DNA from 2 places in the Paenibacillus sp. 7523-1 genome. Region 2 is predicted to be linked to the other one. Evidence: riboswitches for the same ligand, from Rfam matches in the RefSeq annotation. Region 2 holds a riboswitch; the other holds the start of a gene.
What was found. Region 2 has a riboswitch for ZMP and ZTP ahead of CHH60_RS15380 (TIGR01440 family protein). Riboswitches for the same ligand answer to the same signal wherever they lie in the genome.
Positions count from the first base shown of each region.

Region 1 (15,500 bases), on a different contig from region 2:
CATAGTCCGTTATATTGTTTCACCGTAATTTGAATGCGCCAAGGCGGAGCCGTATTGGAAAAGGCATGTTCAATGCAATTCTCTACAAAAGGTTGAATAACCAGCCTCGGAAGTCGTATTTCGCTTGCCAAAGCGTCGGCATGAATCTCCCACTCCAGATCTTCTTCATACTTCTGCTGTACAAGTGATAAATAGTGCCTGGTATGTTCCAGCTCATCTGCCAAAGTCACATGTGCGTAAGGCGAGGAGACAATATAACGCAGACTGTCCGAGAGATGTTTGCACATATCCGATACAACTTTGGTCTTTCCCTCCTGTGCTGCAATGCTGATGAGATACAGGACGTTGTGTATAAAATGAGGAGCAATCTGAGCTTGCAAAGCCGAATTGCGCGCCATGACTTCTTCATGTAATGCTGCCTTTTCCCGGTCTATGGATTGCTGCAACCGTTCCATCAAATCCTGAAAAGCTTCATTCAGCAGCAGCAAGTCATTGTTCTTCGGTCTCTCGTCGACCTTCAGATTCATGTTGCTGTAATTGATACGCCAGATCTGACTGCGAAGCTTGCGGATCGGAAGCAGTAAATTGCGTGTGGTCAAGAGGATGTATACAAAAGAAACCAGCATCAAGGCTGTAATCAGTAGGATCGACATGCTCTGTACCGAATGGATTGAGCCAAGTACCGACTGTTTGGGCGTAACGATATAAGTAATCCATCCCGTGCTGGGGGAAGTCGAATGTGAGACGTAATTATTCTGTTTGTCCACGTCCAACCCCTCGTCGGATAACGGTTTGGTCCATTTCGACAACGTGGTTCCTGATTCCGATCCGGTCATTTGATTACCTTGCTGGTTCAGAATATACACCTCGCCTGCAGCAATTCCGTCAGTGAGTTTTTGGATATAAGCCTGATCCATTTGGATACTCAGATAACCGTACACCTTCCCGTTCTGATCATTGATCGTGCGGACGAAGGATATCGTATCCTCTTGGCGCACCAGAATGAATCCGTTCCCTTCCCACTCTCGTTCATCGCCGCTGTTAGCCACCATATTGCTGAGCATCGCGGGAAGATCTCCACTTCCCAGGTAAGAGGTAAGCAGCACCCCTTCCTTGTCATAGATCGTCATGTCCTTCATATTCATGCTGGGTCCGATGGCCTGAAACATGATGTCTTTCAGCTTCCGGATCTGATTCAGCCTCTCATAATTACTGTGAGCCGTGGAACTCTTCTCCATCGTAGCAAAGATATCCTTGCTGGCCAAAATTCGCTGGGACAACTGGTTCTGCTGCTCGACATAGAGATCAACCTGCTCTCTAACCTTAGTCGCTGTCACAAGCATATCCTGCTCCGTTTTTTGTTTGAGCGGGCGGATAACGATAATGTTTACATAAACGATAAAACAGCCCAGCACGAACATTAGCAGGGCCAGAAATGTCAAGAATACCTTCGTTTGCAAACTGAATTGAGTCGCCCGATGTATTAGCTTTATCATCCTTCTCCATGTCCTCCTGTTCCCCCATCATGATGCGTCTCTCAATCATTTATGTCCTACTGTATCATGTGAACGTTTGAAATGATAGCGATTTCAAGTTCAGAATATTACACATGAACGTTCAAGCACAGACATGTACCGGGAACCGATAAAAATTTATAATCGATATTGTAAACGGATTCATTAAACGTTTTAGAGGGGGATTTGCATTGAAGACTCATAAAAGAAAAAAAGCAGCATCTATCGTTTTGGCCAGTTTATTATCCATATCATTAACCGCATGCGGATCTGGAGGAAGTGATTCCGGAACAGCTGCTGGCGGAGACAGCAAAGGTTCCAAGGTCACATTGGAACTCGCCATTTCCAAAAGCTCGCAGGACTCTGCCTTTATTCAGCAGGACATTCTGGATGAGTTTGAAAAACAGACGAATGTACGTGTGAATCTGCAGCTTATACCAGCAGAACAGACCACGACCGTACTGCAAACCAAGCTGGCTGTTGATGAAACCCCTGATATCATTCAATACAACCTGGCGAGCGCTGTGACGGACCTGAACCTGGAACGTAATTTTGAAATTCTGGATAACGAACCTTGGGCGAGCAGAATTGTGAACAAGGACGTCCTTTCTTCCGGCGGTCATCTCTACAGTTTCCATGTCAGCCAGGATACAGGCATGCAAGGGGTTGTTTACAACAAACAGATCTTTGAGGACCTTGGTTTGTCCATTCCGACAAACTATGAAGAGTTTTTGGCTATATGCGAAAAGATCAAGGCGAGCGGCATCACTCCCGTATTTATGCCTTACAAAGATGCCTGGGCAGCCAACATCTGGCCCGCTGCAGCTTTTGCCGACTTCGTAGCCAAGAATGATCCTACGTTCTTTGATGACCTGAACAGCAATAAGAAAAAATGGTCCGATGTTCCGGAGTTCAAAACCTTCCTGGAGCAACAGTACGAAGTGTACACCAAAGGCTACACCAACACAGACGTGCTTAGCGACAGCTACGATATGGCCGTGGGTAAATTCCTGAACAAGGAAGTCGCCATGATGTTTATGGGTGACTGGTTGATTGAAGGTGTGGCAGAGCAGGACCCTAGCATGGAACTCGGCGTGTTCCCTATTCCGTCTTCCCAGGATGCGAGTTTGGGCGCAAGTCCACTCGGCGGGCAGCTGTTCATTCCGAAGAAATCCAAACATCTGGAAGAAGCCAAACAGTTCCTCGACTTTATTGCTTCGAAGGAAGTTGCTCAGCAGATCGTTGATTCGAAAGGTTATGTATCCAATTTCAGTGACGTAACAACGCCTGAGCTGCCTGCCTATAAACAGGATATCGTAGACAATTACATTACGCCTAAGAAAACGGTGCTAACGACTGATGCGTATATGCTCGTTGACCGTAGTGAACTGTACAGATTGCTGCAGGATCAATTTGCAGGCGGACTGACACCGGAAGAAGTACTGAAGGCGTGGGACGAGAAGTTCAGCCAGCTGATGCAGGACAAAGGTGTGGCCGGTTTCTAAGAAGATAAAAAACCGGGCAGCATAGATTCTTGTTATCTATGCTGCCCGAGCTATAACGGAGCGTGAGACATGAAAAGGGCTAAAAATCTGTATTCGTACTACATGATCTATCCGGCATTGCTGATCTACTCCATCTTTTTCGTCATCCCTGCCATCGCAGGATTCTACTACTCATTTACGGATTGGCGGCTGGATCGACTGGAACTTCAGTTCATCGGCTGGGACAATTTCAAGAAGATCTTCTCTGACAAAACGCTGATCCTAGCACTGCAAAACACGGCGATCTTCGCGATTGTCACTGTCGTTGGCAAAAATGTCATCGGTCTATTGCTGGCCGTAGGACTGAACATGAGATTAAGAACCAAGAATCTGCTGCGTGCCATCTTCTACTCCCCTTCCATTCTGAGCATTCTCGTCATCAGTATTTTGTTTACACCGATGCTGCGAACCGAAGGCACGATTAACAATTTGCTCGAAGCTGTAGGCTTGCACTCATTAAGCCAGGCTTGGCTGACCAATCCGTCCATCGTCATCTGGACCATCGCCATCGTCTCCATTTGGCAAAGCGCCGGATTTCAAATGGCCATCTATCTGGCCGGGCTGCAATCCATTTCCCAGGAATATTACGAAGCGGCTACCATTGACGGGGCTAGCTCATGGAAAAGCTTCTTTAAAATCACACTGCCACTGCTGCTGCCAGCCATTAATATCAACCTGATGCTGACACTTATCGGTGGACTCAAAGTATTTTCGGAAGTCTACGTCATGACCGGCGGAGGTCCGGGTAATGCTTCTCAGGTTGTGGGTACCATTATTTTGCGCTCCTTCGGTGAAGGCAACTGGGGACTCGGTACCGCAGTCAACACACTGCTGTTCGTCGTTGTCACCATTATCGCCATTCCGCTGCTGATTTTCATGCGTCGTAAGGAGGTTACCGAATAACATGGGCTATACTCGCAAACTTGCCATCCGCAATTACATTGTGGAAGGATTTCTAATTCTGGCCTCCCTGATTGTTCTCCTGCCGCTCGTGATTCTGATCTTCGGTTCATTCAAAACAAGCGCCGAGGTACTCAGCTTCTCCCTTAGTTTACCTGATACATGGAAGTTCTCGAACTACGTGCGGGTCTTCGAAGAAGGCGGCCTATCTAGGGCTTTTCTCAACAGTATCTGGATTACTGGTGTATCCTCGGTAATCAATATCGTGGCATCTTCGGCAGCATCATTCATTCTTGCACGCAGAGAAACGAAAGTCTCCGGAGCGATCTATATGTATTTCTTCATGGGACTCATTGCTCCAATGTCGATCATTACAACGATTCGGGTTGTACAGGGCTTGGGCTTCTACGGAAGCATTACAAGCGTTATCCTGATCTATGCCGCTCTGAATACGGCATTCAGTGTATTCTTGTACAGTGGTTTTATCAAAACCATTCCAAGAGCGCTCGACGAAGTTGCGTTTCTGGAAGGGGCAAGCGTGTTCGGCGTTTTCTTCCGGATCGTCACGCCGCTCATTCTGCCTGTTAACGCGACGGTAGCCATCATGGTGTTCATGTCGGTATGGAATGACATCACGATTCCGGTTTACTTCCTGACAGATAGCTCCACGTGGACGATGCCGCTTTCGATCTACAATTTTTACGGCAAGTACAGCCGGGACTGGAATTTGATTTTTGCCAATCTTGTACTGACTTCGCTGCCTGTATTCATCCTGTATTTATTCGGTCAGAAATACATCGTAAGCGGCCTCACAGCTGGAGCTGTCAAAGGCTAAGCAGCTCTACAACCAGAGCTCACGATGTTTAATCAAACCCTAAGAAACCCACCTAACAAGGTGGGTTTTTGTCGTTTAACCTTTGTCTTCAACTTAATGGGAAGATACTATCCTGCACTAAGCTTCGCTCTTCTTTTTTACCCGCTTGGGCCTTGTCAATTCGTAACTGTGCTTAATCATTCCTTGCACATCCTCCACAGGCAGATTACCTTCCACATTAACCGTGTTCCAGTGTTCCTTGTTCATATGGTAACCGGGAATAACCTCCGGGAATGCGTTTCGCAGGAAATCTGAACGTTCCGGCTCACACTTCAGATTGACACTGACATGTCCGTTGTAGTTGTGCAATATGAGTGCAAATAATTTTTGGTTTCCTTGATGGCGTATCGCCGTCCATCCTTCTCCAAATGGATGATCTTCATATGAACTGGGATACGACAAGCAGTATTCCGTTAATTCTTCCAACGTCATGATCTGTTTTCCTCCATTTTCGTTCTCTTCGTTTACTCCATCCTCGCTGCAATGAATCAGTCCAAGTCGGACGACGCTCATTATAGAAATCCTTCCATCCCATTTTGTATGAACCGCTGGTTATATGCAAGGTTACATCATCGTGAATGACAAAAAAGAACCGGCTCTTCATGCCGATTCCTATGAATTGCTCATATGAAGTTATTGCTGTACTATACCTCTTGGGCAACTTGTGGTAATTTATCCGGTGCTTTGTGGTTCATGATTGGAATCATGGCCAATGCGCCAATGAGAAATAAAAACCCTGCTCCGCTATAGATGGTGCTCAGTGAAAAGGCATCTTTTAACGCACCTGCGAAGGACATAGAAATGACCATCATGCCTACGAACATCGGATTCAAAACGCCATTCACGCGGCCAACAATAGAAGCCTCCGACCATTTCAGAATCATGGTGCTGATCCCTATATGTATGCAAGGGAAGACCAGTCCATTCAGAAATTGAACGGTCAGCGTGACGGGAACACTTGTTGAATAACCCACGATGGCCGTACAGACCGCACCCGCTACCATTCCAATGGCCAGCAGTATTTGTGGTGGAACCTTCTTCGCAAATGTGGCTACTATTCCCCCACCAATTAGCATGGCTGCACCATTCACCATCAGAAGATATTGCAGGAATTCCTTGCTCCTGCCAAGCTGCTCTGTAACAATGAACAGGTTGAGCGCTTGAGCTACGCCAACGGAGAGACCAGCAAGTATAAACGCCAGCCCGAGCATCCGGAGCACCTGACTTTGCCAAACGTAACGAAACCCTTCCACGAATTCTTTTCGGAACTGCCCTTTAGCCCCAGCCGTTTGTGTCTGCATCTGATCCTCGGGCAGGCGAACAAGAACGAGTGCGGATAGCAGGAAAACGATGCCCATAACAGCGATGGATATTTCCAGGCCAAACGTGCTGTATACGAAGGTGCCAAGCATTGGGCCAAGCACCATAAAGATGGCCATCAGCGATTGGAATAGAGCCATGCCTTGCTGCAGCTGTTCTTCTGCAACATGATACTTAAACAATCGCATGCTTGAAGGTTGGGAGAACTGTGACAGAATTGCCGAAATAAATGCAACAAGGTAGACCGAATGCCATGAGCCGTAATGTATGGTCAGGAGAACTGCAAATACCGATACGGCAGATAATACATCACACCAAATCATCGTTCGTTTTGGCCGCCAGCGATCAGCAAAGGTACCTCCGATGAACGAAAACACAAAAATCGGGGCAAACTCGGCCACACTAATGAGTGAAATGGCGTATGGATCATTATTCGTTGTCTCTGCCACGTACAGTAAAATTGCAAAATTCCGAACCCATATGCCGATCTGTAGGAGAACGCTGGATAACAAGATTGTCTGAAGAAACCGATTGCGAAACAGGCTTGGTGCATTAGTGCCTTGGACTTGCCTATTCAATCCCCTCAACCTCCATTTGTCATAAAGATGTCCATACTTTAATGATCTGACGTCTCCTTTCAAATCATAATTATACGGACATCATCTTCCCACGCCTCCGACTAAAGACTGATTTTTCCAATTCGAACAAATTTCATGTATTTAACAATGAAGTCCAACTCAGCCCTTCGGACCATGTGAACGCAGCTGCTCATCCAGCCACATCAGAGCAGATTGCAGCCTATCTTCCGGTATGGTTTCATATCGGTCTCCCAGAGAAAGTTCAAATGAACAATGCCCGGTCTCGCTGTTTTCGTTTAGATACGAAGTTAACCCTATTCCAAACTGCTCGGTCATTCTGCTGAGAATGGGTTCAGCTTCAGCTGGGGTTCGTTCGATGTACACATGAAACATATTCGACACGGGTACTTCGGGCAGCGTGCGTACTCCATGACATTGATTCAGCAAAGAAGCGAGCTGCTTCGCTTGTTCATAATAAATTCCCATTTTATTGATGCGTTGATCATAATAATATTGGGCACTTAGAATATATGGATACAGACCGATCAGATCCCCGCCAAACCGGCGTTTCCAAACTCGGGACTCCTTTATCATATCCGTATCACCAGCCAGTATGGCTCCTGCAATACCGCCGATGCCTTTATAAAAAGATACATACACACTATCAAACAAGCTGCAGATCTCAGCTGCCGACTTCTGATAGTAAGGTGTGATCTCAAACAGTCTCGCTCCATCCAAATGCAGCCTGATTCCCCGTTCACGGCAATAAGCCGAGATGGCTTCGAGTTCTTCATATGCAGGCAGCTGGCCGCCAATCTCCCGCTGGGGCAATTCAAGCAATAGACAGGCTATGTCGCCTTCGATAGCTTGTACATCTTCCAATCGTATCAATCGGTCCTTGTCACCGAGCAGAACCGCTTCTATCTGATGAAGCTCCTTCAATGCATTCTCTTCATGAATTTCAATGTGACACAGGGGATGATAAGCTACACGCTTCAGTCCCTTGTGATCACAGTAAATCCGCAGCGCTATCTGCTGTGACATGGTACCACTTGGGAAAAAGATGGCTGCCTCCTTGCCCAGTACTTCAGCCATCTGCTGCTGGAAATGTTCAATGGTTTCTCCGCTCCCGTAATGATCGCTGTACATCTCACCGTCAATGTGCTGAAATGCTTCCTGGAGAACCTTGATTTTGCGACTGCCATGACCGCCAACGATATACTCAGCCTCCATGAACGCTTCCATTAATGACTCCGGTGTATCGCTCAAACCATATCCTGCAGTCTCTTCAGCAGATGTCTCTTCGATATCACCTTTAGTTTCATTACCCGTATGTTGCCCCATCTGGCTCACACCTTTCTATTTAAACTTTACATAACCATTGTCATTCGCGAAAAGCCGTTATCTCGTGCTTTGCTTTTACTTCCGCCAAAAAGTCGAGCAGTCTGCCTTGTCTGTAATATTAAAAGCAATAATTCTCTCCAGCAGAGAGAAATCCACGGGTTGACTCCATTTGATTCGAATCAATTCCTTCGTATGATTATAGCCAGCCTCCACAATCTCATCTGAAAACTGAAGAATGCCTGCCTTCTCGGGAGCAATCGCCATATGCTGTTTGGCAACGCTGAATCCGATAATGAAGGTCTCATGATCCGTAAACATTGGCTGATTCCAAGCAATCTTGGCCTTAAGGTTAGGAAATTTCGAAGCCACCCAATTTAGCACATCTTCTGCTCGAGCACGCTGTTCCAGGTTATCCATCCGTGCTAGAAAATCTTCAAATTCTTTCAAGTAAATTCCTCCTATGTAGAAAATAGTTTAGTTCGTTTGTTTATTTGGTAACTTACTCTTTTCATCAAGTATACACGTTCGTTTCAAGTCTCCAAACAAAAATCCGTTTGATTCATGCTGTATCTCTCTGGAGCAGATTAAAGTTCTTGCCGCTAAGCGGACAACTCCTCCCGATGAGCAACATATCATATGGCAAATTGATAGATTGGAGGAAAGGGCTGTAGTTCGTACACTTATCGCCCGTACGTCACTGGGGTTAGCAGGCATTCCCCCGCTCAACGTATCGCTTGGTACAAATACACCTACCCTGCTAGGGATTGTTGGACTCAATATTTTTAATCCGGGGCCGATCATTTGAACGCAATTTAATGCGACCTATCGGATCTCGTTGTCCAATGTGTCTTCCTTGCCTTCTTCTATTCGTTTTGAAATTATTCAGAGGGGCATCCTATACGGGCCAACCGATCTATGTGCTTTCTCAGCCTGTGTTTCCTAACGACAGTACGATTCTGGCGAGCTTCGAAGGTTCGGATTATAATGTGCCTGCACCAGCCAATGAGCAGCTCATCTACTCCTGCTTTGCAACGTTCGTACCTGAATCCGCATCAGAACAAGCCACCCGTCTTGGACCGGTATGCTTCAACGCGGTTGCTTACAGCGACGATTAACTCTACGTTTCGATTACTCCTTAGCTTCGAAGAAAGGAGGAACTTCAAATGGTTAAGACATTAGATGCAAGAACTTCTCAAGGATCTAAAGGTCAGGGCGTTCTCACTCCCAGTTTCACAAACGGTGTTCCGTTATTGTTCGCCCAGGTTGGGCTGCAAGTAAGTAATCCGGGACCAATCATCCGCACACTTTTTTCAGGTATCGTAACGGTAACCGCCAATCAGTTATTTAACAATGGTTCTCTTGCCATTGAGGTATATCGTGGTCTGGGAGCTTCGCAGCAGCTGGTGTACCGTGCAGAAAGGACTGTCCTCGGCAACCCTTTCTTCAGTCCGTGTGTGCTTAGTTTTACGGGCTCTGATTATAATGTCGCTCCCCCGGCAAATGGCCAGCTCGTCTACTCCGCCTATGCCACATTCTCATATGGTCCGGATACCGGCGTAAGTAATGTCCGGCTCGGACCCGAAAGTTTTAACGCAACTGTGTATTCCGATGACTAAGTTGATGGTTAGGACAAAATAACGCTATCATGTCTTGCACTTTCAGACTAATAATAAGGATGCTCGACCAATCCAGTACTCTCCGATGGCTAGAGCTGGATGGATCAGGCATCCTTATCCTTGTTTCATATTCAATTCTGCTTGTTAATGACAATGGAAAGATTATAGTTCGCATGTTTGTTTAAACGAACAAGGAATTGATCTAACACTTCATTCGATGGAAATCTGGTCTCCAGAATGTAGCATCCGTTTCCACTCACTTTATAGTTATTGATTACAAAATCTTTTTCGTTTTTAACAAAAGACAAGAATGACTGATGGTGAGGATTCGTCAGTTTGATGGTGATAAACGCATGGATTAAACAGTTTAATTTGACTTGGTTTACTTGGACGGTGTATTTTTCAATAATTCCGTTTTCCTCGAGTTTCAACACTCTCGAAGCAGCTGCTTGTCCAGTGAGATGAACCTTCTCCCCCAGCTTTTTCATCGTTATTCGACTGTTCTCGGACAGCTCTTTAATAATTAATTCATCTATGTGATCAAGCACTCGTTATCCTACCCCTTTTAATTTTAGTATCAACACCAATGAAAACCCAAATCATGAGATAAGTAAAGCTTACTCTATTCTACATACAAACCCATCAAGAAAAGAAATACTTTCATTATTCAAGCAAATGAGAAGAAAGACTTGATTCTATGCATGTACGCAGACATGCTGAGCGTGTAAGCTATTTATATATTCATGATCAAAGGAGAATTACAATGAAAATAACTCAAATCCGAAATGCTACGATTATCGTTGAATATGCAGGACAACACTTTTTAATTGATCCATTCCTGGCCGACAAGGGCGTGTATCCTCCATTCCCAAATTCTGCGAGGCAGGATCAGATGAATCCACTGGTCGACCTTCCGACATCTGTTGAAAATATAATCCGAGGTATCGACGCGGTGATCGTTACTCATCTTCATTTGGACCACTTTGATGATAAGGCAAAAGAAACACTGCCCAAAGACATCAAAATGTTTGTACAGAACGAAGCTGATGCGTCTGAAGTTAAAAATGCTGGCTTTAACAACGTAGAGATTCTTCATGAAGATTCAGTATTTCATGGAATTCAACTGTTTAAAACAAAAGGGGAGCATGGGAGAGGAGAAGTCTTGAAGCTTGCTGGCGAAGTATGTGGTGTAGTCTTTAAACACACTAGTGAGCAGACGTTATATGTAGCAGGGGACACCGTTTGGGTCGAATCTGTTCAAGAAGTGATCCACACTCACAAACCTGAAGTTCTTGTTGTTAATGGAGGAGATAATCAGTTTCTGGAGGGTGGTTCCTTGGTTATGGGCATACACGATATCTATAAAGTATACCAAGCTGCACCAGAAGCGAAAATCATTGTAGTCCACATGGAAGCAGTTAACCATTGGGGTCTCTCCAGAGAAGACTTAAGAAGCTTTTTGAAAGATAAAGGGATCACCAGTAACATTGCTGTTCCTGAGGATGGAGAATCCTACGTATTATAATTCAGCTATAAAAAAGGAACACTCCTCCGTCACTTCGTGACGGTCAGGAGTGTTCTTCTGCTGCTTACTTCACAGAAAGCAAGCTGTCTGTAATAAATTTAAGTTGTCCTTCCAAAGTGATCGGATCGTTATATGTGTCCGACGTGTTATCCAGCTGGAAGACATGTCCTTCTTTAACAGCAGGAAGATTCTCCCACAATGTATTGCTGTATACGACTTCGGAATCACTTGTATCTCCCGACCAAGGGCTGGTAAAGATGATGTCACCTGCATATTCCGGCAGGACTTCCATGGAGATCGAAGCAAAGCCTGTTCCGCTGTCAATCGCTTCTGCCTGAGCCTTGGTCGGGGCTTTCAAGCCAAATTCACCATAGAGGATTTCACCGCCACGACCATAGTTATGGCCGAATACGTACAATCCCTTCGCGTATGGATTCAGAATGGAGACAGTGCGGTCACCGACTGCGGCTTCTACTTTGGGTTTCCATTCGCTAATCTGCGCTTCCCAGTTTGTAACCCAGGCTTCCGCTGCATCTTCCCTATTCGTTAGCTTGCCTAATTCAATCATAAGATCTTTATAGTTGAGTTTGCCATATTGGATCTGCACTACAGGGGCAATTTGAGACAATTGATCAAGACCTTCTGTGCCCGTATAAGCAATGATCAGATCCGGTTTGAGGCTTACCAGCTGTTCCGCTGTAGGCTGCTCACCCAGATCGGTCGTTCCTTCGCTTATCAATTGATCCTTAATATATTTATTGCCCATTGCTCCAGACAGAGCTCCTACCACGGGAACATCCAGTGCTACAAAGTATCCTGTCGTAAACGCCGTCAAATCAATGACACGCTGTGGCGTTTTGGGTACCTCAACTTCTCCCGCATCCGATTGGTATGTAACTGTCTCCCCTTCGTCAGTTGTCGCTGGTTCAGCTGCTGATGTTGAGTCAGTTGTCTTCTCTGCCGTGTTTGCACTTGCATCCGTTGCTGTACTCGTCGTCTCGGTCTGACCGCATGCACTTAGTACCAGCAGCACGGTTAATGCCAGTATAAGCAAGATCGAATTAGATCGTCTCAACAATGTAAACCCACCTTTTTTTAATTGATATTGATAATCGTTATCACTTTATCATGATGCAGTCTATTTGACAAGCTAATTCTAGTTTTCTTTGTAAAATGTAGTTATATTGCATGTTTCACCCCTCATACATACATCCATTCCAGGATCAAAAAAAGCCGCCATTGGCGACTTTCAAGACAGATTGTTTAGTCTTCGTAAAACTTTATAGTCTCGCAACCTTCTCCAGTATTAGCTCTCTTTCAAGGTAACAAGATCAACTACCATCCAATTATTATCCCTATATTGCAACGTTATTTTTACAGAGATGGAACCCTCATTTGAACGATATTTACTTACCACAAGTGTGCCCTCGTTCTTCTCGTCCGCCAGCTCAACCTTTTCGAAATGCAGTAAAATTCCTCGGAGATTGCTTTCATTACCTTCATTCAAACCTTGCTTAAGCAATTGTTCATACGTTAGGTTATAAACGTCCACCTTATATTTCGTTCGTAAGAACTCCATTATATGTTGTCCATCCGAATCACTTAATGCGGGAGTCTGATCATAGTCTATTGATATATACTCCATCGATCTATTGAGAGCTGAATCTGTCAGTATGACCTCTTCCAATGCTGTAATATATAGTCCGCTTAGACTGTTATCAGCCTCTACATTCTTAGATGCGCTCGAACAAGATGTGGTCAAACTAACCAGTGACAGAACATAAATGAAGTACAATAACTTCCTGGGGATGACCCTCACCTCCTATGGATTCCTAAACTCATTAACGGAAATCTCATGGAACATGTTGCACAACAAAAAAAGCAGTCCTCAGGGGACTGCCCGTTCAATTTTACATTTTCAGATCCAATTGAAACTGATCCAGCTCTTCTTCTGCGTCACGCATTAACTCCAATAGCTGATCAGCATATTCTCCAAGCACAGCCCTGCTGGCCTCAAAATTAACCCATCGAATGGTTAGCGGAATTGAAATGAAGCCTGTAATGACATCCCATAACGCATCGAGATTCCGCCCGTAAGAGTCATCTAACCCCAGCTTCGCCTGAAGAATATCATGCAGCTCTTCTTTTCCATGAATATCATTTCCATCAATGATTACTGTCTTCATACCATCCTACCTTTGGTCATTTGATTTGTTCAAACGTGCGATAATGATCGGTTGTCTTGTATATTAAGCCATCACTGGAATAGAGGATTCGATCACTCCCCCGGGTTCCACCGGAATAATTGATATCTGCCTCGTACCACGTTCTTCCCTTTTTCTTGGGTAACAGGCCTTCCCGATTCTGAAAAATATCACCGCCGATACTTTTGCCTGGGGCCACATCTTGCAAATTTCCCTCACTTGGTTCCCAGCCTAAAGCTCTGGCCTCCTTCTTGGTAATATAATTATCCGGAAGTTCCTGATGCTCGGTAAGATAATTGGCAACTTCGTCAAATTGGTTCAAGACAGCATGAGTCTGGGTCGAATCATCTACAGATAGCGATTCAAGCGAACAGCCTGCGAACAGCATCGTCGCAAGAATAATGAGTACAGCACCTAACCATTTTTTAATATTCACTGCTTATAATCTCCTTTTAATCTTCTTAACTCAAAAAAGTATATACCAATCTGGACACCGTTCCAAGTATAGCTATAAGTTAAAGGGATTGATGTACATTTCAAAATGAAGTACTATCAATTTAATATGGTCATATGTAACTGGCGAACACGGTGAACCGTGAGGGAGCATATGATGTCTAATCAAGCCGTACGCCTGGGCAGAGGTAAGGAAGTTTTATTTCCTTGCCTCTTTTTATTTGGAAAGGGCGATGATGAGCATGAGTACAGAGAAGCTAATGTTGAATGGACAAACGGTAGCAGACTTCATGAAGGAAGAGATGACTGCGAAGGTTGCCGGGTTGAAGGAGAAAGGAATCACGCCTTGTCTGGCTACTATTTTGGTTGGTGATGATCCCTCATCAGAAACGTATGTACGAATGAAAGGCAGTGCATGTGCCCGAATAGGGGTACATTCGATTAAAGTGGTTTTGCCTGCAGAGACTACAACGGAACAATTAATTCAGGAAATAACCAAATTAAATGAAGACGTATCCGTTCATGGCATTCTGCTGCAGCACCCGGTACCGCATCATATCAATGAAAGAGCCGCTTTTGATGCAATAAGCATAGAGAAAGACGTGGATGGCGTTACCACCCTAGGATTTGCGTTAAATGCCTTTGGAGTCGCCGCTTTCCCTTCCTGCACACCACAAGCGATTATCCGTATTCTGGATTTCTATAACGTTCCAATCGAAGGCAAGCACGCTGTTGTCATAGGAAGAAGTCCAATTCTCGGTAAGCCCGTTTCAGCCATGCTGCTTAACCGAAATGCCACGGTAACTACCTGTCATTCCAAAACCGCCAATCTGGAAGAAATCGTGAAGTCAGGAGATATCGTGATTGCTGCCGTTGGCAAACCCAATTTTGTAAAAGGAAGCTGGATTAAACCTGGTGCAGTTGTCATTGATGCAGGTTACAATAAAGGAAATATCGGTGACGTGGACTTTTCATCCTGTTTGACTCCGTCATCTGCCATTACACCCGTCCCGGGTGGGGTTGGTCCCGTAACCATTGCTACGCTGATTGAACACACGATCAAATCAGCCTGCATGCAATCAGAAAAAACATCATAATATGTACGAAAGCACGCAAAGCTCACTCGTTTCATGAGGGCTTTGCGTGCTTCTTAGTGTATAGACATAAAGGGTAATGAGCTTTGAGAGTGCGTACATCTGTTAATTCCATTTTCGTTACTACTTATCTATTCATGTTCTTTTTATTTTTTCGCATATTGTAAAATGGCCGTCGCCGCACGAATACGAAGTTCCTCGTCTTCACTCTGTAGTGATTTCCTTAGTACGTCGAGAGCTTCCTGTACTGTTCCGTCATCTACGCCAACCGGATGTTGAACTGCTGTTTCAGTTTCGGGAGTTCTTGAAATCCACGGCTCCAATTGAGCCTGTGAAAGTGGATACTCGAATGTTGAAATAATCGAAGCATTCGAAATCAGAGCACCCACTTTATCGTTTATCTTTGTCAGAGGAATTCGTCCCAACCACGTTACGCCTCGCCGATGACATATCGAATCTTCTTCAATGCTAACGGAGTCATCGTAAAAGTAGTCACCGACATCTCCAACATATACCCACTCATCGTCATGAATT
Region 1 is NZ_NPBR01000005.1:239,982-255,481, forward strand. It holds gene CHH60_RS04560 (cache domain-containing sensor histidine kinase) at 1-1,496, opposite strand, end outside; gene CHH60_RS04565 (ABC transporter substrate-binding protein) at 1,706-3,019, shown strand; gene CHH60_RS04570 (carbohydrate ABC transporter permease) at 3,089-3,961, shown strand; gene CHH60_RS04575 (carbohydrate ABC transporter permease) at 3,963-4,793, shown strand; gene CHH60_RS04580 (MmcQ/YjbR family DNA-binding protein) at 4,911-5,264, opposite strand; gene CHH60_RS04585 (MFS transporter) at 5,477-6,730, opposite strand; gene CHH60_RS04590 (threonine aldolase family protein) at 6,890-7,999, opposite strand; gene CHH60_RS04595 (iron chaperone) at 8,150-8,521, opposite strand; gene CHH60_RS04600 (hypothetical protein) at 8,947-9,189, shown strand; gene CHH60_RS04605 (hypothetical protein) at 9,238-9,690, shown strand; gene CHH60_RS04610 (Lrp/AsnC family transcriptional regulator) at 9,822-10,238, opposite strand; gene CHH60_RS04615 (MBL fold metallo-hydrolase) at 10,454-11,215, shown strand; gene CHH60_RS04620 (ABC transporter substrate-binding protein) at 11,280-12,293, opposite strand; gene CHH60_RS29690 (hypothetical protein) at 12,522-12,794, opposite strand; gene CHH60_RS04630 (barstar family protein) at 13,126-13,401, opposite strand; gene CHH60_RS04635 (ribonuclease domain-containing protein) at 13,418-13,807, opposite strand; ZMP/ZTP riboswitch at 13,982-14,063, shown strand; gene CHH60_RS04640 (bifunctional 5,10-methylenetetrahydrofolate dehydrogenase/5,10-methenyltetrahydrofolate cyclohydrolase) at 14,115-14,969, shown strand; gene CHH60_RS04645 (hypothetical protein) at 15,113-15,500, opposite strand, start outside.
Region 1: it holds a riboswitch for ZMP and ZTP, as region 2 does, so the genes downstream of both, CHH60_RS04640 (bifunctional 5,10-methylenetetrahydrofolate dehydrogenase/5,10-methenyltetrahydrofolate cyclohydrolase) here and CHH60_RS15380 (TIGR01440 family protein) in region 2, are expected to answer to the same signal.

Region 2 (15,500 bases):
AAGGTTCATACGGAAGAGAACGAGGATATTCTGGGCTCTGCAGAACAACCGGGGATTACGGATATCGTCCTCAAGTTGTTCAGAAGGAAACCGTCCCAGCAGGAACAGTAATTCCTTTTATCAGGTACAGGAAACAAAAACAAGAGAGTCATAGAACCCTTGAAAGATCAATCCAAGCCATTTGGATTTGGTGCTTCAAGGGTTTTTCTTTTGCTAGATTTTCTCTAATGGTTATGTAAGTTGAAATCGATCCTCCACGCATTGATTAAAATTTCCAATTTATCTCTCTATTTTATACAATGGAAATAATAAGTCAATTTGGAAAATGCATATGGCTATCCGGGAGGACGATTACAGTTATGTTGAGAATGCTGAAAAAGATGGACGGTGTTATTCTTTTTGTATTGTTTTTGCTGATGATCGCAAGTGTGTTTGCCATTTATAGTGGTACACAGACGGATGCCACTTTGGCCAAGCATCATATCAAAACCTTGTTGTTTTATATCATCGGATTTGTCGCAGTAGTGGGCATCGGACTAGTAAATTACAAACTATATGTGAATTATGCTTTTTATCTGTATGCCTTAGGAATCGTTCTGCTTGTTCTCGTCAACTTTGTGGGCGGACCTATTAATAATGCTAATGGCTGGATCAAGCTTGGGGATAATCTTTCGTTTCAACCTGCGGAGTTGTTCAAGATGATCCTGATTCTATTTCTCGCACATTTGCTTGTGAAGCGCCAGCGAAACACGCTCGGGTTCTGGAGAGATATCATTCCCATCGGATGTTGGGCGTTCGTTCCGTTTGCACTCGTCATGATTCAGAATGATTTGGGCAACGCGCTCGGTTACGTCGTCATCTTGGCCGCGGTATTGTGGATCGGTAATATCAAGCTAAAACATGCAATCATCGGCCTTGTTATTGTAGCGGTAACTTTCTTTGGTTTCGTCAAAGCCTACACGACATATCATGATGAAATCTTTACCTTTCTCGAGAAGGTAGGCCGTGAACACTGGGCGGAACGGATAGATCCCTGGCTCGTACCGGAAAAGGCCACATCCAAGGCGACATGGCACACCAAAAATGCCGGCTTGGCTATAGGCTCAGGGGGCATTGTCGGCAAAGGGTATTTGCAGGGAACTTCCGTCCAAAGTGGACGCGTGCCGTATACCTATTCGGATTCCATCTTTGTCGTTATCGCTGAGGAATTCGGTTTTGTGGGAGCGTCGGTGCTGTTACTGCTGTACTTCATTCTGATTCACCGAATGGTTCTGATCGGTATGGAATGCAAGGATCGGGCGGGACCGGTCATTATTGTAGGCATTATTGGCATGCTCTTATACCAAGTGTTTGAAAACATAGGTGCGTTTCTCGGACTGATGCCACTAACAGGTATTACCCTTCCGTTCATCAGTTATGGCGGGACTTCTTTACTCATTAATATGGCTTGTATCGGATTGGTCATGAGCATTAAATTATATGGAGATGAAGAGGAAGATGACCTGCTGCTTGGAGAGCAAAAGCCCGGTTTGCCAGACCGGTTATTGCATTTGCTGAGAAAAGAAAAGAGCGCGTTGTAATCATCGAATACGGTTTTGCATTAACAGTTAGGTTCGATAGGTCTCTTAAGCATGGCTGATGCGCATCTGTAACAGATGTGGTCGGCCTTTTCTTAATCCGGCTCAACCACGTTAAAATGAGAGAATGAATTTGCTAGATTTATGATTATTGCTAGGTTTACTTCTGTCTCTTCCGGGCATACTGATAGACATGAGAGAGTTGCAGGGAACATGATCACGGGAGCCGAGGGGGAGAACGGGATGAGTAGAAAAACAGTGAAACAAATTGGACTTATTATCGTTTGTCTTATGATGATTATTATGATGTGGGAAGGTCAGAAGACGGATGCAGCTGTAGCCGCTACAGCGATTCCGGAGCAATCCATCCGTTTGCGGATTCTTGCGAATTCGGATGCGCCAGGGGATCAACTGGTGAAACGCGAGATTCGGGATGCTGTGGTCGCCCAGATGAGTGAGTGGGTTACAGAGCTGGATAATCCGCAAAGTCTGGATGAAGCACGCCATGTCGTTCGTGAGCATTTGTCTGAAATTGAAGATCGGGTGGGAGAAGAGCTGGCCAGCCGTGGACTGGACTATCCATTTCAAGTGGAGCTTGGTGTCGTTCCGTTCCCTACCAAACTATATGGGGGCACGGTATATCCCGCAGGTGATTATGAGGCGGTGCGTATAACACTGGGAGAAGGAAAGGGTCAGAACTGGTGGTGTGTGCTGTTTCCGCCATTATGCTTCATTGATGCAAGCACAGGGGATGCGCTGGCGAATCCGTCTACAGTATCTGCAGCGGCTGCTGCTGAGCCTGGAGATGCTGAAGCATCTGTCCAGGGAGCAACACCGGAAGCGCGTTTTTTCCTGGTGGATCTGGCGGTTAAACTATGGGATTGGGCAGCTGGGTTGTTTGCGTAATATCGTGAGAATGATAGGGAAGGGCGACTTCGATACAGGAAGCTGCCCTTTTGCCCCATTTTTCAATGAATGGCTGTCATGCTTAACGGATGGGGTTTATAAGAGAGATCCTGAGCCCGTTCTTAGGTTGAAGAGATATGCTATAATTATAGGTATTCGAAATGAAAGCAAGACAGCTACCGTCAAGGTCAAGGCCCCGCGGTACTAACCTATTGAAGTTTAGGGATGATGGATATATGAGTAGAGAACAAGACCAATACACAGGAAACAAAGATTCGGGAAACCCAGAAGGATTGCTTACCTCGGTGTGGGATGTCAGAGCATTGATGAGTGAGAAACAGCCGCATGTTGTGGGTAATTTGGTTATGGGTGAACCTGAGGGACAGGGATCTGATGAGAAAAAAAAGAGCGCCTATGAGCAGGCACTCGCTGACTTGCAGGCTGCCGCTGCCTGCATTCGTCAAGGCCAGACCATTGCGTTTCCGACAGAGACGGTATACGGTTTGGGCGCGGATGCGCGCAGTACAGTTGCGGTAGAGGCTATATTTGAAGCCAAAGGCCGTCCGTCAGACAATCCGCTCATTGTGCATATTGCACATCGCGATCAGCTGGATTCACTGGTTACGGAAGTGAATGAGGCAGCAGAAGCGCTGATCAAAGCCTTTTGGCCAGGTCCGCTCACGATTGTGCTGCCCGTTAAGCCAGGTGCCGTATCCCCGCGGGTTACGGCTGGCTTGGACACGGTGGGTGTTCGCATGCCGGATCACCCGGTTGCTCTGCAGCTGCTCGCAGCGGCCGCGTGTCCGGTGGCTGCGCCAAGCGCTAACCGCTCCGGGCGGCCGAGCCCAACGCTCGCTTCACATGTAAGCGAGGATCTGGCTGGCCGCATCGGCGGCATTGTGGACGGCGGCCCCACGGGTGTGGGCGTCGAGTCCACGGTAGTGCAGGTCGGTGACGACGGTACCGTCACCATCCTGCGCCCTGGCGGCATTACGGCGGAACAGTTGTCCGCCGTTGCCGCCCGTGTCGCCACGGACCCGGCGATTCTCGCTGAGGGGTCCGAAGGCGAAGGCAGCCCGGCGCCGCGCTCGCCGGGCATGAAGTACACGCACTATGCGCCCACAGGGGCGCTGTGCGTGGTAGAGGGGCCGCCCCCAGCTGTGGCGGCCTGGATCAGCGCCGCCCTCGCGGAGGCGGCGCAGCGCGGAGAGCGCACCGCGGTGCTGGCGTTCGCCGAGCACGCGGAGCAGTACCGCGCCGATGCCGTATTCTCGCTGGGCGATGCCAGCGAGCTTGAAGAAGCAGCGCGCCGGCTGTACGCCGCGCTGCGCAGCTGCGATGAGCAGGGCGCCACATACATTGTGGCTGAAGCCTGCTCACGCGAAGGGCTGGGAGCAGCCGTCATGAATCGGCTGCTCAAAGCTGCTGGGCACCAACTTATACAGGTTGGGGACCAGTAACACCATGACCGGAGCTGACGATGTCTCTCCGGTCCACCTAATCGGCAGGCCGTGGCAGCAAGCACAACCACCTCACGGCCTGCCGATTAGACCAATCCTCTTTTGACACGCCTGCCTGCGTCTCTGCCGACTATTCATTCTCGTTCTCCCGTCATGTTTGTGTCCTTGTCCGCATATCGTGTACAAGAACCTTTACGTGACTTGGGGGTATGGGAATGTGGGATGTGTCTGCCCATCTGGGGCAGTTGGTAACCATTTTGATTATGGCCGTCGCCCTTGGGCTAGATGCCTTCTCGCTGGGTATTGGGATTGGCATGAAAGGCATTCGTTTACGTGATGTGCTGCGAATCAGCTTGGTTACGGCTTTGTTTCATGTCATCATGCCGCTGATCGGCATGTACACGGGAAAATACGTCAGCTCTCTCTTGGGAGATATTACGACGTATGCTGCAGGCGGATTGCTGGTTCTGCTTGGGGGTCACATGATTCTGAATGCTTTTCGTGAAGGTGACACCAAGCTGGTGGACCATCGCTCTATGCTCGGTGTGATTTTATTTTCACTTAGTGTGAGTGTGGATTCGTTTTCCGTTGGGGTGTCCCTCGGCATGTTTAGCAGTGATCTGGTACTGACCGTACTTGCCTTTGGTGCATGTGGTGGAATCATGTCCGTCATGGGTCTGCTGCTGGGACGACGAGTGAGCCAAAACCTTGGCGATTATGGTGAAGCGATTGGTGGGGCCATCCTGCTTGCGTTTGGACTGCTGTTTATTTTTTAATAGTCATAGAGCGGAGCAGCTGCAGCTATTGTGCAGTCATAACGATACTCTTTAAATTTTCATCATTTAAAATTAAAATATTGCATCATTCGACAACATTTGCGAAATGGGGAGGCTATCACAATGAAACATATTTTGTTTGTGTGTACAGGGAATACGTGCCGCAGCCCCATGGCGGAGGGGCTTTTGCGCATGCTGGCAGCGGAACGGGGCATTCAGGTTGAGGTTCGTTCTGCGGGTGTGGCGGCAACATCGGGAATGCCGATTTCCCGTCATGCCGAAGCTGTATTAAGAGATCACCAGGCGGAAGGGCCTGGTCATTCCACACAGCTTAACGCGAGCCTGATCGGCTGGGCAGATTTGGTCCTTACGTTAACGCGAAGCCATAAACAGCATGTCATGCAGGTTTTTCCGGATTCGGTACACAAGACGTACACGCTGAAAGAGTATGTAGAGAATGATAATCAGGTTCTGAATGATCTTCAGGAACTGGACAGCCTGTTCGCCACACTGGAGTTGAAGCGTGCACTCGGTCAGGAGATTCTGGCATCAGAGCGTGAGCGCGTGATCGAGATCCGGCAGCGTATTCCAAGCTTTGATATATCTGACCCGTTTGGCGGCAGTCGTGATGATTACAATATCGCCGCTGCGGAGATCAGAACTGCGCTGGATCGTCTCCTGGACAAGTTGGGATAAACCGGGATTGTGCAGGTCATAGTAATTAGGCAGTGAAGATTGAATTTTCAAATTAAATTGTTATGCAAAAACGGACATGTAATGTAAATTACCCGTTGATTTTAAGCGTGGGTTGTTTTATGATGAAGGGGAAAACAGGGATCCGGTGTAACTGGCGACGAAGTGGGCACAACCACAATGGAGCACCGGAACAAACGGCCGGTCGCCTGGGCAAAAGAGCAATTCTGCGATACCCGCAGACTGCTCTTTTTTTCGTCTTTCATCTGATTATTCGCTATAATAGTACCTGAAATGCCGTGCATGCATACAAGAGCGGGCAGCCGTGTGGGAGTCAGGCATGATTTTATCGGGAGGCGATAGGATGACTATTGAGTTAGATTCGGATCAACCCGGATTGCAGGAACAGACCGTAACCATTCTGCGTGAACTGGCACTTGCCGGAAAGCTTGGACCTGGACAGATCGTTGTGATCGGTACAAGCACAAGCGAGGTTGCAGGCCAAAAGATTGGTACGAGTGGTGCCGTTGATGTAGCACAGCAGCTTCTTGCAGGGATTCGCGAGGTGCAGCAGGAATTCGGCTTTGATCCTGTGTTTCAGTGCTGTGAACACTTGAATCGCGCATTGGTGATGGAACGTTCACTGCTCACACGTCTGGGTTTGACTGAAGTGGGCGCCGTACCGGTTCCCAAGGCAGGTGGTTCCATGGCATCCGCAGCATATCGTTCGCTGAGTGATCCTTGTCTGGCTGAACATGTGCAGGCTCATGCAGGAGTGGATATCGGGGAAACGATGATTGGCATGCACTTGCGGCATGTGGCGGTCCCCTTCCGTACAACGCTTCGCTACATCGGGGAAGCCCGTGTGACGACAGCCTTGACCCGTCCGAAGCTGATTGGCGGCGAACGTGCGGTGTATCAGATGGAAGAGCAACCAGATTCGACATTTTGCGACTAAATCTTCAACCTACTATAAAGTGAAAATGATGTTTACACGAAAACGGAGAGTGCAAAACCAATCTGGAGAAACGCAGTGGTCGCATTTATCACCGGATTTCCCCCTTTAAAGGGCATTCAAAAAAATCCGGGGATAACAGCGATCGGAAGATGGTTCTGCAATCGGAGTAAGGAGTGTAACCTTTCAGTTTCGCTTTATAACTTCACTAATATACTGGGAGGAATTTAAACATGGAACAATTGCGTAAGAATGACCCTGCAGTACTTGAAGCGATGAATTTGGAACTGAAACGCCAACAGAACAACATTGAGCTGATTGCATCCGAGAACATCGTAAGTGAAGCGGTAATTGAGGCACTTGGATCTGTACTGACAAACAAGTACGCTGAAGGATACCCGGGCAAACGTTATTATGGTGGCTGCGAGCACGTGGATGTCGTGGAAGATATCGCACGTGACCGTGCAAAGGAACTGTTTGGAGCTGAGCACGTAAACGTACAGCCTCACTCCGGTGCACAAGCAAATATGGCAGTTTACCTTGCCGCATTGAAACCTGGTGACACGGTACTGGGTATGAATCTTGCCCATGGTGGACACCTGACTCACGGCAGCCCGGTGAATGCATCTGGTTTGCTCTACAACTTCGTGGCCTATGGCGTACAGGAAGATACATTCTTGATCGATTATGATGAAGTGCGCAAAGCAGCGTTCAAGCACCGTCCTCGTCTGATTGTAGCAGGCGCAAGTGCATACCCGCGTACCATTGATTTCGAAAAAATGGCTTCTATCGCCAATGATGTAGGCGCATTGTTCATGGTGGACATGGCCCACATTGCAGGACTGGTTGCTGCTGGATTGCATCCGAGCCCGGTTCCACATGCCCATTTCGTAACAACGACAACACACAAAACGCTGCGCGGACCTCGTGGCGGTATGATCCTGTGCCGCAAATCCTGGGCAGCTGCAATTGATAAAGCGGTATTCCCTGGTTCCCAAGGTGGACCTTTGATGCACGTTATTGCTTCCAAAGCGGTAGCACTGGGTGAGGCCCTGCAGCCTTCGTTCAAAACTTATGCACAAAACGTAGTGAAGAACGCTCAGGTTTTGGCTGAAACACTGATTGCCGAAGGGCTGAATATTGTATCCGGTGGTACAGACAACCACTTGATGCTGATCGACACGCGCAGCGTGAACATCACAGGTAAGGAAGCTGAGCATGTGCTCGATTCCATCGGTATTACCGTGAACAAAAATGCAATTCCATTTGATCCGACCAGCCCGTTTGTAACCAGCGGCATTCGTATTGGTACTCCGGCAGCTACTTCCCGCGGCATGAACGAAGAAGCCATGGTTGCTATTGGTAAAATCATTGCCAAAACATTGAAAAATCCTAAAGATACAGCGAAACTGGATGAGGCCCGCGCGGAAGTAACGGCTCTGACAGACCAATTCCCGCTATACACAGATCTGAAATACTAGTCCATCTACGAATGGAATTATTGTACAACTAGAGCGAAAAGGACCGGAACATGCCAAGTTTCCGGTCCTATTTTTATAGTATTCGGTTTTCTGTAATGATTACATGTCCTTTGATGGTGTAATTCGGTGTAGGTGATGATATAATATACAGGATTTATCGGGCCTATGAATGATGATTAGGCATTATTGGAAATGCTGAACATGAAGAACTTACCGGAGGGACAAATTAGATGGGAAAATTAGTAATATGTGATCACCCCTTGATTCAACACAAACTGACGTTTATACGCGACATGCGTACGAATACGAAAGATTTCCGCGAATTGGTGGATGAAGTGGCTACACTGATGGCTTACGAGATTACAAGAGATGTTGAACTGGAGACTATTGATGTACAAACTCCTGTAGCTGAAACACAAGGCAAAGTTATTTCCGGACGTATGCTCGGACTGGTGCCGATTCTGCGTGCAGGACTCGGAATGCTCGATGGCGTTGTGAAATTGTTGCCAGCTGCAAAAGTTGGACATGTTGGTCTGTTCCGTGATCCGGAAACATTGCAACCGGTAGAATACTACACCAAACTGCCTACAGACGTTACAGAGCGTCAATTGATTGTCATCGACCCGATGCTGGCGACTGGCGGTTCTGCCATTGCTGCTATTGACGTGCTCAAAAAACGCGGCTGCACCCAAATCAAAATGATGAACCTTGTTGCAGCACCTGAAGGTGTAAAAGCAGTTCAGGACGCGCATCCGGATGTGGACATCTATGTGGCTGCTCTGGACGATCGTCTGGACGATCACGGTTATATCGTTCCCGGATTGGGAGATGCAGGAGACCGTCTGTACGGCACTAAATAAGCATGCTGCATGCTGAAGAGAAAAGGGGCTTTGTTTGAATGTCCAAGAAAATTAAAGTCATGACGATATTCGGAGTTCGTCCGGAAGCCATCAAGATGGCTCCGCTTATTTTGGAACTTCAGAAACATCCCGAATCTATCGAATCCATCGTCTGTGTGACCGCACAACATCGTCAAATGCTGGATCAGGTTCTTGAAGTGTTTAACATTCAACCGGACTATGATCTGGACGTGATGAAAGATCGCCAAACGCTGAATGAAATTACGATTCGTGTGCTTGGTGGCCTGGAGCCTGTACTGCGCGAAGCAAAACCCGACATCGTGCTTGTTCACGGGGATACGCTGACTACGTTTGTAGCCAGCTACGCAGCGTTCCTGCAGCAGATCCAGGTGGGCCATGTTGAAGCAGGTCTTCGTACATGGAATAAGCTGTCTCCGTATCCGGAGGAAATGAACCGCCAGTTGACCGGTGTACTTGCAGACTTGCATTTTGCACCGACAGATTGGTCTTTCTCCAACCTTGCCAAAGAAAATAAACCGGAGTCTAGTACCTATGTCACAGGCAACACGGTAACAGATGTGTTTCAATATACAGTACGGCAGGATTACACACATCCGGTACTTGAATGGGCACAGGGCAAACGTCTTGTGCTGATGACAGCTCACCGCCGTGAATCCCAAGGCGAGCCTCACCGCAACATTTTCCAGGCCGTCAAACGGATTGCCGACGAGTTCGAAGATATTGCCATCGTGTACCCGGTGCATCCAAGTCCTGCTGTGAAGGAGCCGGCTCACGCGATTTTGGGGAATCACCCCCGTATTCAATTAATTGATCCACTAGACGTGGTGGATTTGCATAACTTTTATCCGCATACTCACTTGATTTTGACCGATTCAGGCGGTTTGCAGGAAGAAGCGCCTTCGTTTGGTGTACCCGTGCTGGTTCTGCGGGATACAACGGAGCGCCCGGAAGGCATCGAGGCCGGAACGTTGGAACTGGTGGGTACGGATGAGGAACGTGTTTATGAACGGACCAAAGCTCTGCTTACGGATGAAACGCTGTATGCAAGCATGAGTCAAGCTGCCAATCCATACGGTGATGGACATGCATCGGAAAGAATTGTCAATGCGATTTTGCACCATTTTGGCGTAAATAGTGAGCGTCCGGAATCATTTCACAGAAAATTCAAAAAATAATTCGTTTTTTCTGACTGAATCATAAAGGGTACAGCATACAGTTAAACTGTACGGTTTACGCGGGTTTATGGGCTCCCGGGGGCCTGTAAACCCGTCGTTTTACCCTTTAAAACGCTAAAATCAATCAATTGACAAAGGCTCTCATCATTCAGTAAAATTAACTGGGATTGCAAGGGTGGCGTGGAAAATGGCCGATTCGAACAAACCAAATTCATCCCGTAACCATGACGATAATGTATGGAAAGCGATGGGACTCGTGACAGCTTTTGGGATCGAGATTGCCATTCTCGCTGTTGCCGGATATTACGCTGGCTCCTGGTTGGACAAGACCATTGGAGGTAACGGAATATGGATCGCCGTAAGCGTTCTCTTTTTTCTGGCCGCAGGCGGCGTGAGCATCTACTTTATCGCGAAAAAATTCATGGGGGAAAGTGATGAGTGAACTAACCAGATACCGCAGATGGATGACTGTTTTCATCATGTACTTTCTTATGATTTGTTTTCTCGCAGCGGCCTTTATGCCACGTGTGGAGACAATTGCTTTGGGACTGGCCCTGGGTACAGGAATTAGCTGGATCAATGCATTTTACCTGGGCTACAAAGTAAGGAAAATGTCTGATGATGCGGCAGAAGGTAACTTGAAGCGTGTGAACCTGGGATTTTTGACAAGAGCGGCACTCGCTGTGCTCGGTATATTCATATCGATGCGCTTTCCGCAGTACTTCAATACATACGCGGTTGCAGGCGGTCTGGTCATTGCGCAATTTTCCTTACTGATTATAGGGATCGTCTATTCCCGCAGAGCAGAATGATGTTAGGTGCTGCAGCTTTCAAGTCGAGAAAGGGGTGAGAAAAATATGCATGAAGCTCCAATTATTATGCTTGGCGGATTTCGATTGGATCTATCGGTTGTGTTGATGCTGGTTGTTACAGGTGCCCTCGTTTTTATCTTTGCTGTACTGGCTACACGGAGGTTGTCCGTTGAAAACCCCGGCAAGCTGCAAAATTTTATGGAGTGGGCAGTCGAATTCGTCCGCAATCTGATTTCCAGTACGATGGATATGAAGAAAGGGAAGCACTTTATCTCTCTCGCTCTTTCCATGATCATGTTCATCTTTGTCGGTAACATGCTGGGTCTTCCGTTCCAGGCAGTAACCGCAGTGGACAGCGCAGAGCATGCGCAGGTGTTTGGTCAGCCGATCGTTACAGCGGTCGATGCGTTTGAAGAAGCGCATGCCAAAGACCCTGAAGCACACCCACACGTTGAATTGGCATGGTGGAAATCACCTACAGCTGATTTATCGGTAACCATGGGACTGGCGCTTGTTGCGTTCATGGTATCTCATGGACTCGGATTGTTCCGCAACACGAGAGGTTATCTCAAGCACTACCTTCAGCCATTCGCCTTGTTCTTGCCCATCAACTTGATTGAGACGGCATCCAAGCTGTTGACACACGGTATGCGTCTATTCGCGAATATCTTCGCGGGTGAGGTACTGATCACAACGATCCTGAAACTGACGACATTCAAAGTGTTTGGCGCAATTGCTGCCATTCCGTTGCTGATGGTGTGGCAAGGCTTTAGTATCTTTATCGGCGCGATCCAGGCATTTGTTTTTGTAATCTTGATGATGGTGTACATTTCACAGAGCATCGAGACGCACGACGAACATTAAGTTCCAAGCCCGACGAAGATTTCTTCACCAGGCTGAACAATAAAAAAATTCGATTTATAATTTTAAGGAGGATATACAAATGGGAGCAATGGCATTAATCGCAGCAGCAATTGTTGCAGGACTGGGCGCGTTTGGCGCAGGTATCGGTAACGGTATGGTAATCAGCAAGACAGTAGAAGGAATCGCGCGTCAACCAGAAGCAAAATCCACTCTTCAAACAACAATGTTTATCGGGGTAGGTCTGATCGAGGTATTGCCGATCATCGGTGTGGTACTCGCGTTCATGTTCTACGGTATGGCTTAATTAAATTGATAAGGTTTGGCGGGGAAGGCCATAGCCATCCGCGCCTTCTTTTTAGGTAATGTCCGTTCATGCGGATGAACGTTTCAAGGATACCTCCAGGAAGGAGTGAACAGATTGAGTTTCGTATGGGAAAATACGCTTCTTGCGATTATCGCATTTGCAATTTTATATTGGCTGCTTAGCCGTTATGCTTTCGGTCCTTTGTTCTCCATCATGGAAAAACGTCGCGAACTCGTGCTGACGCAGATGAATGAGGCTGCTCAGACTCGGGAACAGGCCATTGCCTATGTGGAGGAACAAAAACAAGCTCTGGAGCAAGCGCGCAAGGAAGCTCACGACATCATTGAACAGTCCAAACAAACGGGCGGCAAACAGGCTGAGTCAATTCTGGCTGACGCAAAAGCTGAAGCTAATCGTCTGAAAGACGATGCGGTACGTGAAATTGAAAGCGAGAAGAACAAAGCGGTTGCAGCGCTTCGCAGCGAACTGGGTACAGCTTCCGTTCAGATTGCTTCCAAATTGATCAAAAAAGAAGTTGAGAACGGTCCAGCACAAGAAGAGCTTGTGAACCAATACCTCAATGAGGTAGGGGGCCGACAATGAGCCGCGATACGATTGTTGCCAAGCGTTATGCGAAAGCATTGTTCGAAGTCGCTCTCCAGCAGCAGCAGGTGCTTGAAGTTGAACAGGAACTGCGTGCGGTTGTCAGCGGATTGACCGGGGATGCCGAGATCATCAAGTTCATCGTATCTCCGAACATCTCTGATGAAGCCAAACGGAACGTGCTTCATGCGAGCCTTGAAGGCAAAGTGTCCGAACCTGTCCTGCGCACGGTTCTGCTCCTGATTGAGCGTGGTCGCGTTGAACTGCTGGAAGCTCTTTTGAGTGATTATCTGAAGATCGAGGGCGACTCGCTCGGCATTGCCGATGCTCGCGTTTACTCGACTTATGCATTGAATGATGAAGAAAAAGAAGCGGTAGCCCGTGAATTCGGAGGCCGTGTGAATAAAAAGATCCGTATCGAGAACATTGTCGATTCGACTCTGCTGGGCGGATTGAAAGTCGCCATTGGCGATACGATCTATGACGGCAGCTTGGCTGGCAAGCTCGAACGTCTTGAGCAGTCTTTTAACAGACGAGTACAGTAGATTGGGGTGAGGACACTTGAGTATCAAACCAGAAGAAATCAGTACATTAATTAAGAGCCAAATCGAACAATACAAGACCGATATCGATGTAGTCGAAGTCGGGACGGTTATCGAGGTTGGTGATGGTATTGCTCGTGTATACGGACTTGAGAACGTCATGTCCAACGAGTTGGTTGAATTCCCAAGCGGTGTAATGGGACTCGCCATGAACGTGGAAGAAAGCAATGTCGGTGTCGTTATCCTGGGACCTTACTATGATATTCGTGAAGGCGACCAAGTGAAGCGTACTGGCCAAATCATGCAAGTGCCTGTAGGCGAAGCATTGATTGGACGTGTTGTGAACCCGCTCGGTATTCCTGTCGATGGCAAAGGGCCAATCGCGACAACGGAATTCCGTCCGGTTGAAGGTAAGGCACCGGGCGTAATGGATCGTAAATCCGTTCATGAGCCGATGCAAACAGGTATCAAAGCGATTGATGCCATGGTACCAATCGGTCGCGGACAACGTGAGTTGATCATCGGTGACCGTCAAACAGGTAAAACGTCGATCGCAATCGATGCGATCCTGAACCAAAAAGGCAGCGGCATGAAGTGTATCTATGTGGCTATTGGTCAGAAACAATCTACAGTTGCACAAGTTGTGGAAACTCTTCGTCGTAAAGGCGCAATGGAGTACACGATCGTTGTAACTGCAGCTGCTTCCGATCCATCACCACTCTTGTACATCGCACCGTATTCCGGTTGTTCGATGGGTGAGTACTTCATGTACAAAGGCGAGCACGTTCTGGTTATCTATGATGACTTGACTAAACAAGCTTCTGCTTACCGTGAGCTTTCCTTGCTGCTCCGTCGTCCTCCAGGCCGTGAGGCTTATCCGGGTGACGTCTTCTACTTGCACTCCCGTTTGCTGGAGCGTGCTGCGAAGCTGAATGATGAACTTGGTGGTGGTTCTTTAACCGCACTTCCGTTTATTGAAACACAGGCTTCCGACGTATCTGCTTACATCCCGACGAACGTAATCTCCATCACGGACGGACAGATCTTCCTGGAAGCCGACTTGTTCAATGCTGGACAACGCCCGGCGATCAACGTAGGTATCTCCGTATCCCGTGTCGGTGGTTCTGCTCAGATCAAAGCGATGAAAAAGGTTGCAGGTTCCCTGCGTCTGGACCTCGCTCAATATCGTGAGCTTCAAGCGTTCTCCCAGTTCGGTTCCGATCTGGATAAAGCCACTCAGGCCCGCCTGAATCGTGGTGCTCGCATGATGGAAATCCTGAAGCAGGGTGTAAACCAGCCTCTGCCTGTTGAACAACAGGTTGTAAGCTTGTATACAGCTGTTAAAGGATTCCTGGATGAAATCCCTACAGGTGATGTGACTCGCTTTGAACACGAATTCCTCGCGTTCATGGAGAGCAACCATCCGGAAATTCTCGGATCCATCCGTGATACAAAAGAATTGACTGCAGACAATGAAAATGCACTGAAAGGTGCAATCGAGAAGTTCAGAAAGAGCTTCGCTGTCTCTGTCTAAATAGATGATTGCAGCTGCGGAGTTGTTTAACCGATTCCGCATGTCTGCATGTAAAACTTTGACCCCGTCAAAGTAAGATTATGCTTACGAAGTAACTTTGGCTCCGCCAAAGTTTTGAGGTGGTGAAATCATGGCAAAAGGCATGCGCGAAATTAAGCGGCAAATTAAAAGCGTACAAAGCACCAAGCAAATCACCAAAGCAATGGAGATGGTTGCAGCTGCAAAACTGCGTAAAGCGCAGGAAAAAGCTGAGGCAGCCCGTCCGTATTCGGAGAAACTGAAAGAAGTTGTGGCTAGTATTGCATCAAGCACGCAAGGGATCCAGCATCCGATGCTCGAGAGCCGTCCGGTCAAAAAGACAGCTTACCTGATCATTACATCGGACCGCGGTCTTGCGGGTGGATACAATGCGAACGTTTTGCGTCAGGTCAATCTGACGCTCAAAGAGCGCCATAACTCCCAAGATGACTACGAGTTGTTCGTTATTGGGCGTAAAGGACGCGATTACTTCAGACGGCGCGAAATTGCGATGGCATCCGTTACAACGGATCTATCCGATTCACCAGCATTTGCAGACATCAAATCTATTGCACACGAGGCTGTTCAAGGATTTGAGTTGGCTAAATTTGATGAATTGTACATTTGTTATAACCGCTTTGTGAATGCGTTGACCCAGATTCCTACGGTAGAAAAACTTCTTCCAATGGAAACACCTGAGGTAACTGCTGCGGAAGGACCGACGGCGAGCTACGAATACGAGCCTTCAGCTGAAGCTGTACTGGAAGTTTTGCTACCGCGTTATGCGGAAACGCTGATCTACGGTGCACTTCTGAACGGTAAGGCGAGTGAGCTGGGCGCGAAAATGACGGCAATGGGTAATGCAACCAAAAATGCATCCAAACTCATTAACGATTTGTCATTGACATACAACCGTGCC
Region 2 is NZ_NPBR01000013.1:43,696-59,195, reverse strand. It holds gene CHH60_RS15410 (FtsW/RodA/SpoVE family cell cycle protein) at 1-111, shown strand, start outside; gene CHH60_RS15405 (FtsW/RodA/SpoVE family cell cycle protein) at 360-1,580, shown strand; gene spoIIR (stage II sporulation protein R) at 1,821-2,483, shown strand; gene CHH60_RS15395 (L-threonylcarbamoyladenylate synthase) at 2,720-3,943, shown strand; gene CHH60_RS15390 (manganese efflux pump MntP) at 4,159-4,719, shown strand; gene CHH60_RS15385 (low molecular weight protein arginine phosphatase) at 4,843-5,415, shown strand; ZMP/ZTP riboswitch at 5,553-5,634, shown strand; gene CHH60_RS15380 (TIGR01440 family protein) at 5,777-6,370, shown strand; gene glyA (serine hydroxymethyltransferase) at 6,601-7,848, shown strand; gene upp (uracil phosphoribosyltransferase) at 8,079-8,708, shown strand; gene wecB (non-hydrolyzing UDP-N-acetylglucosamine 2-epimerase) at 8,747-9,904, shown strand; gene CHH60_RS15360 (AtpZ/AtpI family protein) at 10,092-10,346, shown strand; gene CHH60_RS15355 (ATP synthase subunit I) at 10,339-10,716, shown strand; gene atpB (F0F1 ATP synthase subunit A) at 10,762-11,580, shown strand; gene atpE (F0F1 ATP synthase subunit C) at 11,660-11,884, shown strand; gene atpF (F0F1 ATP synthase subunit B) at 11,999-12,487, shown strand; gene CHH60_RS15335 (F0F1 ATP synthase subunit delta) at 12,484-13,032, shown strand; gene atpA (F0F1 ATP synthase subunit alpha) at 13,049-14,563, shown strand; gene atpG (ATP synthase F1 subunit gamma) at 14,694-15,500, shown strand, end outside.